Regions from separate parts of the Dysgonomonas termitidis genome, predicted to be linked through region 3. Evidence: riboswitches for the same ligand, from Rfam matches in the RefSeq annotation. Region 3 holds a riboswitch; each other region holds the start of a gene.

Region 1 (3,385 bases), 290 kb from region 3:
CCGATGGATTTTTAGTACCGAAGTCGAATAAAAACCAACGGAAATGAAACGTCCATCGAATGGAATAGCTACAGACGCGGCCCATTCCACAAAAAACAAACTGACCCGTTACCGGGGAATCGACCTTAGTACCGGCAGGCAAATCTTCCTGGAGGATTTAGGTAACCAAACGGTGAATATAGGCGAGTTCCTGGGTGTGGTTGCGGCTGTAAAATATATCATCGAAAATGATTTCCATCCCAGGGTTATTTACACAGACAGCATTACGGCTATAACCTGGTTTAACAACAAAAGAACGGCATCAGGGAAGAGAAATACGGAACTGGAGAAAGCCGGGGTCTTTTTGAAAGTGTTTTCTGCAGAAGTAGATAAGATTGATGTATTGCACTGGAAAAATGATTTATGGGGGGAAACTCCGGCGGATTTCGGATGCAAATGATAAGATGTGAATATTGTTAGACCGGTGCTTTCCTGTCTTTCCTGACAGGAAAGCACGCTTATTTTAATGATTACTATGGCAAAGAAAAAATCGGAAATAGATAAACTGGTAAGCTTACCGGAGAAAGAATACCTGGAGCTGCTGGAAGCCCAAATGACTCTCAACGCGTTGAAAATAGCGGGAGTGGAAGAGCTTCCCCTGTATAAGGGTATCAAAAGCATTATAGAAGACGGACGGGTGGAAATACATAATAAGCCCATACAAAAAAGATACAGGTGAAATTAATCTTTATCTTTGTAAGCATCCCGGAACAGAGAAGAAAAAGGGGCCGTATACAAAAACAAATAAAACCGAATGAATAAGAAGCAACTGACAACCCTGGCCGCCAGGAAAGCCGGGGTATCCCAAAAATATATAGCCGACAGCTTAAACCCGGTATTGGAAACTATTATAGAAGTATTGTCCGGAGGGAACAATATCACCATACAAGGTTTCGGGTCATTTCAGGTAAAGACAATGAAGGAACGCAAGTCAAGAAATCCGAAGACAGGAGAGTTGATTGTCCTTCCGGAAAGGAAGGTTGTTAAGTTTAAGCTGGCAAACGGAAACCAGGTAAAATGACCCGCTTTCTATCCTACCTGTACCTGATGCGAATTATTCTTCTAAATTAATTCATATTAATTAGGATTAGTTTTGAAATTTATCCTACCTTTGTCAACTGTTTTGGTGCCACTTTCTGCATTCGTAGATAGTGGTGAAGAGGGAATCAGGTGCAAATCCTGAACAGACCCGCTGCTGTGAGTTCTTAATAGTTTTACACATTCTTATGCCACTGGATAAATCCGGGAAGGCGTGTAAAATGGAACGAGTCAGAAAACCTGCCAGAGCAAATTTTGTCAGGTCTTTTTTGTGTCCTACTTTTTATATTTGGACCTTACTCTTGTAAAGTCTATGTATCCAGAATACAAAAAAGAATTGTCAAAAGGAGTTTTATGAAGATAAAACTGTATATGGTTATTATTGTAAGTCCATAGTATTAAACCATGTCCAAGTATGGTCTCATGTATGAAATAGTACTATACGATACAAATAATTGCTTATATTCAGATAGTTATATCTTTAACTTCTATTGTCAGAAGACCTGCCAAAGTATATATTTTCATCTTTCGCGGAAAAAGATTGAAAAAACGGGAGAATTATCTCTGTATTTAAGCTTTTGTATTTCGAGAACGGGTTGTGTTTTATAGTAACCTTGTGCCCATCGTATCGGTTGGTAGCATAAGTTTATATTATAGGCACTTCTGTCTTGGTTATCATTATATTATAAATCATCTAAAAATAAAAACAATGAAAAAGATATGTAAGAGATGTTCTGCGTCATTCAGTTGCAGGGAGGACAGGATAGAATTATGCAGTTGTCGTAAGGTAAGTCTTGTTATAGGAGTCCGTGATTATATAAAAGATAATTACCGGGACTGCTTGTGTCCCAAGTGTTTACAGGAAGCAAATACTTCCTTCTATGCATTTGATGTAAATCCTAAGTTCCTGAATAAGAACAAAAATGAATGATTTATAAAGAACTATATTACAGGAAAATAGCAAAATCTTGTTTTAAATTTACAATTTATTATAAATTTAGTCATTAATTCGTTTAATTGTATAGGTAAGTTTCCTTAAATTTGAAACTGGAAAGCATTTCAATACTGATTATATTCAGGTTGGAGTAATCGGTTTATGATCTTCTGTTCGTTTTAGCCATATAGCAGAAGATTATAAACTGAAAATTGTGCGGATAATCAAAAAATTATAAATAATAAACAATATCAGACATGCTACAAGAATTTACTCTAGGCGAAGGTAAAGCAATAATCAACTTCACTCTGAAATTTTGCGACACGCGGCAGAAAATACTTAACAGTTATGGATTCCATAGAGTTATAGAAGTCTTTATTCAGAAACTGAAGAAAGATGAAATAATTATCTATGAATATTATATCAAAGAATTCAAGACTGATGAGGAATTTGAAAAAACGCTGATAGAGGCATTTAAATTGCTTACTGTCTGCAATCCTGATGAAGTACAGAATGTGCATGGAAAATATGCTATCTTCTTCAATGATAAAGACTTGTTTATAGAACTGATAGAATTGCTTTATAGCTTCTGGCGCAGGCTTGAGCGATATACTATCGTCCACAACAGTTCGATAGGCAGTGGTTTGCAGAGCGTTCGTTTTATGCAGGCCAACGAATTGTTCAATGAGCTTATCCTTTCGATATACCGCCGTATCGAAGAAACTGTTATCGGTTACCAATATCGTGTTTACCGTCAATTAACAGCAGGCGCGAATGCAGCTCTTACGCTTAGCGATATCAGCTGGAATTGTCCTGTGGAATACAATGGACTGGCTCCTATACCGTTCATTACGGCAGTAATGTTTAATCCTCCGTTTATCTCTTACACCAAACGAAATACGCGTGACGGTATTTTCCAGGAACATAATATAAATCCTATTGAGAATATCGTTCTCAACGAGGACGACTGGTTCCTGTTCCCTGCTAAAGTTGGGAATATGCTGACATTTGTCTATTTCCATAAAGATTTTATGGTTCATGGTTTTGCTTTGGCAAACCTCTTCGAACTGGCAAAAGAAAGCGAATATATCGGTAAAAAACCGGATATTATCTATGTCTTTGGCTATCCGGACGGACATGAAGAAAAACGTACATTCTATTACAAAGATAAAAAGAACGATATCCTTATCGGTTATGCGAACCATTGCGACGATATAGACTATTTCGGGTATATGAAAAAAATGTTGCTCACACTGCATAATGTGAAGCAAATGGAAAAGCACCGCTTGCCGATACATGGGGCGATGGTAAACATTGCACTGAAAAACGGAAAAGAGTCGAATATCATTATTATGGGAGACAGTGGGGCCGGAA
Region 2 (3,385 bases), 600 kb from region 3:
TGATTATAAGAAATAGTTATTAAGGCTTATCATAGATTATTCGGGGTTAAACCGTGACTATTTCAATTCATATTTATGAATAAGACACATAGACAAGCAGGCTATGCCGGCTTAGCCAATGTTGTGCGACCGCTTACTGTTTATGAACTACTTACATAGACATTTCTACTCCGCTACTCACTCCCTTAGCATATACCATTCTTACCCTATGCTCGATAGGTATTTATCTGGAAGTCTTTGTTTTATACAAGGGAATCATGGTTGACAAGTGGCTGCCGGCATTTCGTATTCCGAATATTCTGAAGCATTGCCGGAATCGAATCGTTTACCTTCTTTATAATAGTAAAAGCTGTTCTTCGTAGTTTTTGCAAAACGCATAAATACGATATATATTTTTATTTTAGCTTTTCTTTTTTCTGGCAAGTTGTTTTAACCAGAGCTCCATGATAGCATCGGCTATTTCCTGGGCTTCTTCCCTGTTCAAAATATGGTTCTGGTATATATAGTCGCCAGCTTGTGATCAACCGGATTAAATGTGTTGGAAATAAAATAGTTACAATAAATCTTGCCATGTCCTTGCATATACAGGGAAAACAAGGTTGTCCCGGAGTATAAATACCCCTTGTAGAAGCTCTGTGGACAGGGCAAATTTTCCTGGAGGATTTAGGCAACCAAACGGTGAATATCGGCGAGTTCCTGGGGGTGGTTGCGGCTGTAAAATATATCATTGAAAATAATTACCATCCCAGGGTTATTTATACAGACAGCTTTACGGCTATAACCTGGCTTAACAACAAAAAAACGGCATCAGGGAAGAAAAATACGGAATTGGGGAAAGCCGAAGTCTTTTTGAAAGTGTTTTCTACGGAAGTGGATAAGATTAAAATATTACATTGGAAAAATGATTTATGGGGAGAAAATCCGGCAGATTTTGGGTGTAAATGATAAGACATGAATATTGTTAGACCGGTGCCTTCTGGTTCGCAGGAATAGGAAGGCACGCTTATTTTAATGAATGTTATGGCAAAGAAGAAATCGGAAATAGATAAACTGGTAAGCTTGGCCGCGAAGAAAGCCGGGGTATCCCAGAAATACATAGCCGACAGCTTAAGCCCGGTACTGGAAACTATTATAGAGGTATTGTCCGGAGGAAACAATATCACCATACAAGGTTTCGGGTCATTCCAGGTAAAAACCATGAAGGAACGCAAGTCAAGAAATCCGAAGACCGGGGAGTTAATTGTCCTTCCGGAAAGGATGGTTGTTAAGTTTAAGCTGACAAACGGAAACCCGGTAAAATGACCCGCTTTTTATCCTGCCTGTACCTGATGCGAATTATTCTTCTAAATTAATTCATATTAATTAGGATTAGTTTTGAAATTTATCCTACCTTTGTCTACTGTTTTGGTGCCACTTTCTGCATTCGTAGATAGTGGTGAAGAGGGAATCAGGTGCAAATCCTGAACAGACCCGCTGCTGTGAGTTCTTAATAGTTTTACACATTCTTATGCCACTGGATAAATCCGGGAAGGCGTGTAAAATGGAACGAGTCAGAAAACCTGCCAGAGCAAATTTTGTCAGGTCTTTTTTGTGTCCTACTTTTTATATTTGGACCTTACTCTTGTAAAGTCTATGTATCCAGAATACAAAAAAGAATTGTCAAAAGGAGTTTTATGAAGATAAAACTGTATATGGTTATTATTGTAAGTCCATAGTATTAAACCATGTCCAAGTATGGTCTCATGTATGAAATAGTACTATACGATACAAATAATTGCTTATATTCAGATAGTTATATCTTTAACTTCTATTGTCAGAAGACCTGCCAAGATTGATTAGTTTAAAGCTTTCGGGAAATGAAGCTGAAGAACACTGATAGGAAATCAATCTGCGCTTTGTGCTTTTGCCTTTCTTATTCACTCAATCTTCATTATAATTAATTTTCTGTAAGCTATTTGATAACGTTCATTTAGCTAAAAATGTATTTGCATAATACTAAAAAACTAATTTCGATAGTTGTACTATTGAATATTTTTCAGTTTGCTCATGGTCAAAGTAAACTGGACAGTATTCAACATCTCAAAGAGGTTGTTGTTACGGTCAGATCATATAAAGAAGTAATTCCCGCACAAAAGTTAACAGGCGAAGACCTAAAGGCTCTCAATAGTTTCTCTGTTGCTGATGCCATCAGATATTTTTCAGGGATACAAGTTAAGGACTATGGAGGCATAGGAGGACTCAAAACAGTCAATATCCGCAGTATGGGTACGCATCATGTAGGCGTATTTTATGATGGTATACAATTGGGAAATGCCCAGAATGGACAAATCGACTTAGGAAAATTCTCCCTCGACAACATGGAGGATATTTCCCTATATAATGGGCAGAAGAGCGACATATTTCAGCCGGCTAAAGATTTTGGTTCATCTGGCTCAGTATATCTTCACACTAGAACTCCTCAATTTTCAAAAAACAAAAATTATAACCTGAAAACTACTTTAAAGACCGGTTCTTTCGACTTAATAAACCCTTCGGTCTTATACGAACACAAAATAGGCAATGACTTAAAAGCTTCTTTTAATGTCGAAATGATGAATACTTCGGGAAAGTATAAATATCGTTACAAGAGAGTTTATCCAGGTTTAAAAGAAGTGATGTATGATACTACGGCTGTACGCAAAAACGGAGATGTTTTTTCTTTCCGTTCAGAAGCCGGTTTATACGGTACGATCCCTGATGGTTTGTGGAAAGTTAAATTATATTATTATGATTCAAACAGGGGACTTCCGGGAGCTATTGTCAATAATGTGTGGAAAAATTCGCAACGTCAGTGGGACAGGAGCTTTTTTGTGCAAGGCTCTTTTCAAAAAAGTGTAACGAATAAATATGAAATACAGGCTAATGCAAAATTTGCTTACGATTTTATGCGCTTTCTCAATCCGGATACCACGACTATGCGTATTGATAATTCTTTTCATCAACGGGAATGGTATGGCTCATTAGCTAATAAATATGCTATAACTCCGAATTGGGATATCTCGTTATCTACCGATGTACAATATAATTCTCTGAGTTCGGATATGCCCGGCTTTTTCTTCCCCCAGCGGACAACTTCGCTGATAGCACTGGCCAGTGCCGTCGAAATGGGCAATTTCAAAATACAAGGAAGTATCCTTGCCACATTCGTCAATGAAGATCTTAGAATTGGGAACTATAATCCGGATTCTCCCTATCAGGATACTGTTGTTGCCGCTCCAGATAAACAAGAGTTGACCCCCGCATTTTTTATTTCTTATAAGCCTTTTCGAAACAAGGATTTAAATTTCAGGGCTTTTTATAAAAAAATATTCAGAATGCCTACATTCAATGACCTGTATTATACAAA
Region 3 (3,385 bases):
AAGTAGGGTATATTATAGCCGATTTGGCATTATTAAACGCCTGAGCGATCAGATAAATAGCTTCTGTCGCCCCATTGGTTACACATATATTACCCGTATTAACCTTGTATTTCTCAGCCAACAATTCAACCAGAGAGGATGCACCGGGTTCGGGATAAGAATGTATAGCACTGATATGAGCACATAGATGATTCTGCAAGGCGGATAAATCCTGCCCGCTGCGTATATTGGAACTGAAATTGCTTACAATCTTCTTTCCGTGAGTATATATATCATCGCCGTGTCCGTCAATCATTGCCACCTCCCCCAACCCCCTTCCGACAGAGGGGGCTTTTGGTCAATACCATCCTCTGTTACCTCCCCATTTTGGGGGAGGCAGGAGGGGGTGATTATCTTATACACCAGTTCCATATCTACATGCTTACGCACATGGTCGGCAAGTTTATCGTATTGTTCTTCCTTAAACGCCTTGAAGTCGAATGGCACATCGGACAACTTTGCGGCATAAGGAGCTAACAGATAATCTATGACAGCCCCATTATCAAGAATACCATGTATATATGTACCAAAACATTTCTCATTCAGGAAATAGCCGTCAGTACGGCCGCCTTCCAGCTTATTCAGCAGCGAAAGACCTGCATTCCCGACAGGGACAGTCGCCCCCATATGTATCTCATATCCTTCGCAAACAGTATCAGAACCAAGAAAAGAAAACTTCACCTGACGGGTCACTTTCTCCCCTTCCATCTGCGTAGTTACAGGCAGCAAGCCCAATCCGGGCAGGCGCTCAATATTGCTTTCCACATGATTGGGGTCACATACCTCCTGCCCCATTATCTGATAACCACCGCAGATGCCTACTACCGTAGCTCCGTTCTTATGTGCTTTCACAATACTTTGTGCTACACCGTTGCGACGCAGTTCGTACAGGTCGGAAAGAGTACTCTTACTTCCGGGAACAAGCACAATATCCGCCTTTTCTATTTCATCCGTATTATTGGTATAATACAGATGTACGCGGGGATCACGTTCCAGCACATTGAAATCGGTAAAGTTGGATAAATGACGAAGCAGGATAACAGCCACATTCACCTTGCCATGTGTTGCCTGCAAGTTCTTGGTTTGCAGCATCACTGAATCTTCCTCTTCAATATATATATCCTTATAATAAGGTACCACCCCGATAACAGGAATACCGCACAAGTCTTCAATCATTTTCACTCCCGATTCGAAAAGCCTGATATCACCCCGGAACTTATTGATAAGGATACCTTTCACATACCTGCGCTCTTCCTCAGTAAGTAACATTACAGAACCATACACCGAAGCGAACACTCCGCCCCTGTCTATATCCGCTACCAATATTACATTAGCCCCGGCATGTATCGCCATCGGCATATTCACAAGGTCCACAGCCCGCAGATTGATTTCGGAGATACTGCCCGCCCCTTCCATTACAATAGGGTTGTACCGCCGGGCCAGACGGTCGAATGCATCATTTACTTCCTTCCGTAATTCTTCGCGCCCTTCCACCCTGAAATACTCATAAGCATGCTGGTTTCCCACCGGTTTGCCATTCAACACGACCTGACAGACCTTATCAGTCGTAGGCTTCAGCAACAAAGGATTCATATCGGTATGGCAGGGAACACCCGCAGCCTCGGCCTGAACGGCCTGCGCACGTCCTATTTCAAGCCCTTCGGGGGTAGCATATGAATTGAGAGCCATATTCTGCGCCTTGAATGGAGCCGGCTGATAACCGTCTTGCAGAAATATGCGGCAAAAGGCCGATGTAATAATACTTTTACCTACATCACTGCCTGTTCCCGCAAACATGATGGGATTGAGCCTTTTCGTCATTATTTTAGATCCTCTGATATTTTAGTTCTTATGTATTTTAATACACCCCTGACCCCGGGGATATAAAAACCGAATATTTTGTCCGGCAGGTTTCCTGACTTGCTCCATCTTTGAACGGCCTTCCCATTTTCAGTAAACAGTTAGCAGTTATCAGTAAACAGTCAAAAAAACTGTTAACTGATTACTGTATCACTGATTACTGTGAAACAGTGGTATTTGGTATTGCTCAAAGACTTTTTTCAGAAACATTGTTAACTGAATAGAGACCACAGTAGCGGGCACTGTTCCGGATTCTGACCGGATTCCCTTTTCATGTAAAAGACGAGTATCTGTTTACATCACCAAAACAGTTACAAAGATAGCTTTTTATTGAGGTTATACAATACGAAAATTGTAACTTTGAAATTCTGTTAATCGAGATATATTATTAGAATGATAGAAATAAAGGTGTCGGAGGAAATAAGGAAATCCTGCCCCGCTTTTGCCGGAGCAGCCATTTGTGCCAAAGTAAAGAATACCCCTCACAATGAGGAATTATGGAAACTCATAGATAACTGTGTCGCTGAATACAAGGCAAATCACCAGATAGAAGATATAAAGAAGAATCCGGCTATCGCCGCTACCCGTGCAGCATATAAAAAGTTCGGAAAAGACCCGAACCGCTACCGTCCATCGTCTGAAGCCCTTTGCCGCCGAATAGTCAGAGAATTGCCCTTGTATCAGATAGATACACTGGTAGACCTCATTAATCTGGTTTCTATCCGTACAGGTTATTCTATCGGAGGATTCGATGCAGATAAGATAAAAGGCAACACGCTGACATTAGGTGTCGGGATGACCGATGAACCCTATGAAGGGATCGGGCGGGGTATGCTGAATATTGAAGGAATCCCGGTATATCGCGATGCTACCGGTGGTGTGGGAACACCGACAAGTGACAATGAGCGGACAAAGATAGAACTAAGCACAATAAGTTTTCTGGCTATTATAAACGGATATAGCGGAAAAGAGGGTTTGGATGAAGCCGTAAAATATATGCAATCCTTACTGAAAGATTTTGCAGATTCGGATGGCGGGGAAGTTATTTTCTTTTAGTCAATTTTTTGTAAGGAATCATTTAGAACTTTATCTATACTAAATAAGTTATATAAATAAAATTTGAAAGTTATATGAGATACGAGTAGACAAGACACGAGATACAAGTTGATGACTGTTTACTGTTCACTGCTGACTGTTTACTGAAAAGTGTAAAGTTTGTCAAGTTTTAACAAGTCGTAATTTTAAAATAATAAGTCATCAGCTACTGTTTACTGCTGATTGTTAACCGATAATATAAACCTTTGATATATGAAAATACTAACAGGCGCACAAATAAAGGAAGCTGACCGGCATACTATCGAAAATGAACCTATCAGTTCGATAGAATTAATGGAAAGAGCGTCCAATTCCATCGCACAATGGATATGCAACAATGTAGAGAAAGATTATCCCCTGCTCTTCCTTACCGGAAAAGGTAACAACGGTG
Region 4 (3,385 bases), on a different contig from region 3:
GGAAAGCACGCTTATTTTAATGATTACTATGGCAAAGAAAAAATCGGAAATAGATAAACTGGTAAGCTTACCGGAGAAAGAATACCTGGAGCTGCTGGAAGCCCAAATGACTCTCAACGCGTTGAAAATAGCGGGAGTGGAAGAGCTTCCCCTGTATAAGGGTATCAAAAGCATTATAGAAGACGGACGGGTGGAAATACATAATAAGCCCATACAAAAAAGATACAGGTGAAATTAATCTTTATCTTTGTAAGCATCCCGGAACAGAGAAGAAAAAGGGGCCGTATACAAAAACAAATAAAACCGAATGAATAAGAAGCAACTGACAACCCTGGCCGCCAGGAAAGCCGGGGTATCCCAAAAATATATAGCCGACAGCTTAAACCCGGTATTGGAAACTATTATAGAAGTATTGTCCGGAGGGAACAATATCACCATACAAGGTTTCGGGTCATTTCAGGTAAAGACAATGAAGGAACGCAAGTCAAGAAATCCGAAGACAGGAGAGTTGATTGTCCTTCCGGAAAGGAAGGTTGTTAAGTTTAAGCTGGCAAACGGAAACCAGGTAAAATGACCCGCTTTCTATCCTACCTGTACCTGATGCGAATTATTCTTCTAAATTAATTCATATTAATTAGGATTAGTTTTGAAATTTATCCTACCTTTGTCAACTGTTTTGGTGCCACTTTCTGCATTCGTAGATAGTGGTGAAGAGGGAATCAGGTGCAAATCCTGAACAGACCCGCTGCTGTGAGTTCTTAATAGTTTTACACATTCTTATGCCACTGGATAAATCCGGGAAGGCGTGTAAAATGGAACGAGTCAGAAAACCTGCCAGAGCAAATTTTGTCAGGTCTTTTTTGTGTCCTACTTTTTTATACGTGGAAATTACTCTGGTAAAGTCTATGTATCCGGAATACAAAAAAGGATTGTCTAAAGAGGTTTTATGAAGATAAAGCTGTATACGCTTATTATTGTATGTTCATAGTATTAAACCATGCCTAAGTATGGTCTCATGTATGAAATAGTACTATACGATACAAATAATTGCTTATATTCAGATAGTTATATCTTTGACTTCTATTGTCAGAAGACCTGCCAGAATTGATCAATTAAAAAGCTTTCGGGAAATAAGGCTTGAGAACCATAAAAAGATTCTCTCACTACAAGGTGAGGATTCATTATTATTTTTTCTGTTTCCTTAAGTTCCGAGAGCCATGTTTATTCTTTTTTAGAAGAAATTGGGCATGCTTTTTGTGATATATCTATATGTCCGGTTTTTAATTATTGAAACGCCAAGTTGAATTTAAATAATAACAAATGGAAGCATATAAAGATTTTAAAGGGACCAAGTGGAAAGAAAAAATCGATATAAATGATTTTATCTTAAAAAATTATACAGAATATACAGGAGATGAATCTTTCCTGGAAGGCGCAACAGATGCCACTACAAAGCTATGGAATAAGCTAAGCGAGATGTTTAAGGTTGAAAAAGAAAAAGGTGTTTATGACGCTGAAACCAGAATTCCTTCTCAGATCGATGCTTATGGCGCAGGGTATATAGACAAGGATCTGGAAAAAATAGTAGGTGTACAGACAGACAAACCTCTCAAGAGAGCTATCTTCCCTAACGGCGGGCTTCGCATGGTACAGCAAAGCCTTGAAGAATACGGCTACAAACTCGATCCGGTTACAACAGAAATATTTTCCAAATATCGTAAAACTCATAACGAAGGTGTATTTTCGGCATATACCGACAGTATCCGCCGCGCCAGAAGCAACGGCTTATTAACAGGCCTGCCCGATGCATACGGACGTGGTCGTATTATCGGAGACTATCGCCGTATTGCTCTTTATGGTGTAGACAGGTTGATTGCCGAGCGTGAAAAGCGTTACAAGGAATGTGACCCTATCGTTATGACAGATGATCTGATCCGTCTTCGGGAAGAACTGAATTCACAGATACAGGCACTGAAAGCCCTGAAACGCATGGCTGCTGATTATGGATTCGACATTTCAAATCCCGCGACCAATGCTCAGGAAGCTATCCAGTGGACGTATTTTGGTTATCTGGGAGCTATTAAAGACCAGAATGGCGCAGCAATGAGCCTGGGACGTGTGACCACCTTCCTCGATATTTACATCGAACGGGACTTAAAAGATGGCATTATCACAGAGAAAGAAGCTCAGGAGATGATCGACCATTTTGTAATGAAACTCCGTATTGTTCGCTTCCTCCGTACAAACGAATATAATGAACTATTCTCGGGAGACCCTGTCTGGGTTACCGAGTCGATCGGCGGAATGACCAATAACGGGCGTACGATGGTAACCAAAAACAGTTACCGTATGCTGCACACCCTCTATAATTTAGGCCCGGCACCGGAACCGAATCTTACAATCCTGTGGAGCGACCGATTACCTGAGGCATGGAAGAAATACTGTGCGAAGGTATCTATCGATACATCTTCTCTCCAATACGAAAATGACGATCTTATGCGTCCGCAACTGGGAGATGATTATGGTATTGCATGCTGTGTATCGCCAATGCGTATCGGGCACCAGATGCAATTTTTCGGAGCCCGTGCCAACCTGCCGAAAGCATTGCTTTATACTATCAATGGAGGTAAAGATGAGAAAACAAAGGCTCAGGTATTGCCTAAACACTGGGTAGAAAAGATTTCGGGCGATTATCTCGAATTTGACGAAGTATGGGAAAAGTTTGACCGTACCCTCGACTGGGTTGCCGAGACTTATGTGAAAGCACTGAATATTATCCATTATATGCATGATAAATACTCATATGAGGCCCTCGAAATGGCTCTGCATGATGTAGATATCGTACGCACACAAGCCTTTGGCGTATCCGGCCTTTCTATCATCGCGGACTCGTTTGCCGCCATAAAATACGGAAGAGTACGTATTGTAAGGGATGCTGACGGAGATGCGGTAGACTATATACAGGAAAAAGATTATGTTCCTTTCGGAAACAATGACGATAATACAGACCAGTTTGCCATAGATATAGTGGAGACGTTCATGCAAAAAATCCGTAAGCGCAAAATGTATAAAGACGCGATCCCGACCCAGTCGGTATTGACTATCACATCTAATGTCGTTTATGGCAAGAAAACGGGAAATACTCCAGACGGACGCCGCGACGGAACTCCTTTTGCACCGGGTGCTAATCCGATGCACGGACGCGATACCAGAGGAGCCGTAGCATCATTGTCATCGGTAGCTAAACTTCCGTTCGAACATGCAAACGACGGTATATCTTATACATTCGCCATCACTCCTAATACACTGGGTAAGAACCGTGAGGAAGAGGCTCAGAACCTTGCAGGACTGATGGATGGATATTTCTTGCAAACGGGTCATCACC

Evidence for each region. Region 3 has a riboswitch for cobalamin ahead of ACYQ3L_RS14405 (cobyric acid synthase). Riboswitches for the same ligand answer to the same signal wherever they lie in the genome.
Region 1: linked by a shared signal. The riboswitch ahead of ACYQ3L_RS13125 (cysteine-rich CWC family protein) and the one ahead of ACYQ3L_RS14405 (cobyric acid synthase) in region 3 are both predicted to bind cobalamin.
Region 2: linked by a shared signal. The riboswitch ahead of ACYQ3L_RS16520 (TonB-dependent receptor) and the one ahead of ACYQ3L_RS14405 (cobyric acid synthase) in region 3 are both predicted to bind cobalamin.
Region 4: linked by a shared signal. The riboswitch ahead of pflB (formate C-acetyltransferase) and the one ahead of ACYQ3L_RS14405 (cobyric acid synthase) in region 3 are both predicted to bind cobalamin.

Annotation. Positions count from the first base shown of each region.
Region 1 covers NZ_BAAHYD010000002.1:2,151,144-2,154,528, forward strand. Annotated here, with positions in the region: gene ACYQ3L_RS13105 (hypothetical protein) at 1-47, shown strand, start outside; gene ACYQ3L_RS13110 (ribonuclease H family protein) at 44-439, shown strand; gene ACYQ3L_RS13115 (hypothetical protein) at 515-718, shown strand; gene ACYQ3L_RS13120 (HU family DNA-binding protein) at 794-1,060, shown strand; cobalamin riboswitch at 1,147-1,339, shown strand; gene ACYQ3L_RS13125 (cysteine-rich CWC family protein) at 1,787-2,008, shown strand; gene ACYQ3L_RS13130 (phosphoenolpyruvate carboxykinase (ATP)) at 2,269-3,385, shown strand, end outside.
Region 2 covers NZ_BAAHYD010000002.1:3,040,331-3,043,715, reverse strand. Annotated here, with positions in the region: gene ACYQ3L_RS16535 (hypothetical protein) at 256-378, opposite strand; gene ACYQ3L_RS16530 (ribonuclease H family protein) at 679-945, shown strand; gene ACYQ3L_RS16525 (HU family DNA-binding protein) at 1,021-1,302, shown strand; cobalamin riboswitch at 1,389-1,581, shown strand; gene ACYQ3L_RS16520 (TonB-dependent receptor) at 1,980-3,385, shown strand, end outside.
Region 3 covers NZ_BAAHYD010000002.1:2,444,750-2,448,134, reverse strand. Annotated here, with positions in the region: gene ACYQ3L_RS14410 (aminotransferase class I/II-fold pyridoxal phosphate-dependent enzyme) at 1-295, opposite strand, end outside; gene ACYQ3L_RS14405 (cobyric acid synthase) at 292-1,860, opposite strand; cobalamin riboswitch at 1,928-2,221, opposite strand; gene ACYQ3L_RS14400 (B3/B4 domain-containing protein) at 2,293-2,955, shown strand; gene ACYQ3L_RS14395 (NAD(P)H-hydrate dehydratase) at 3,208-3,385, shown strand, end outside.
Region 4 covers NZ_BAAHYD010000001.1:947,075-950,459, reverse strand. Annotated here, with positions in the region: gene ACYQ3L_RS03660 (hypothetical protein) at 29-232, shown strand; gene ACYQ3L_RS03655 (HU family DNA-binding protein) at 308-574, shown strand; cobalamin riboswitch at 661-853, shown strand; gene pflB (formate C-acetyltransferase) at 1,321-3,385, shown strand, end outside.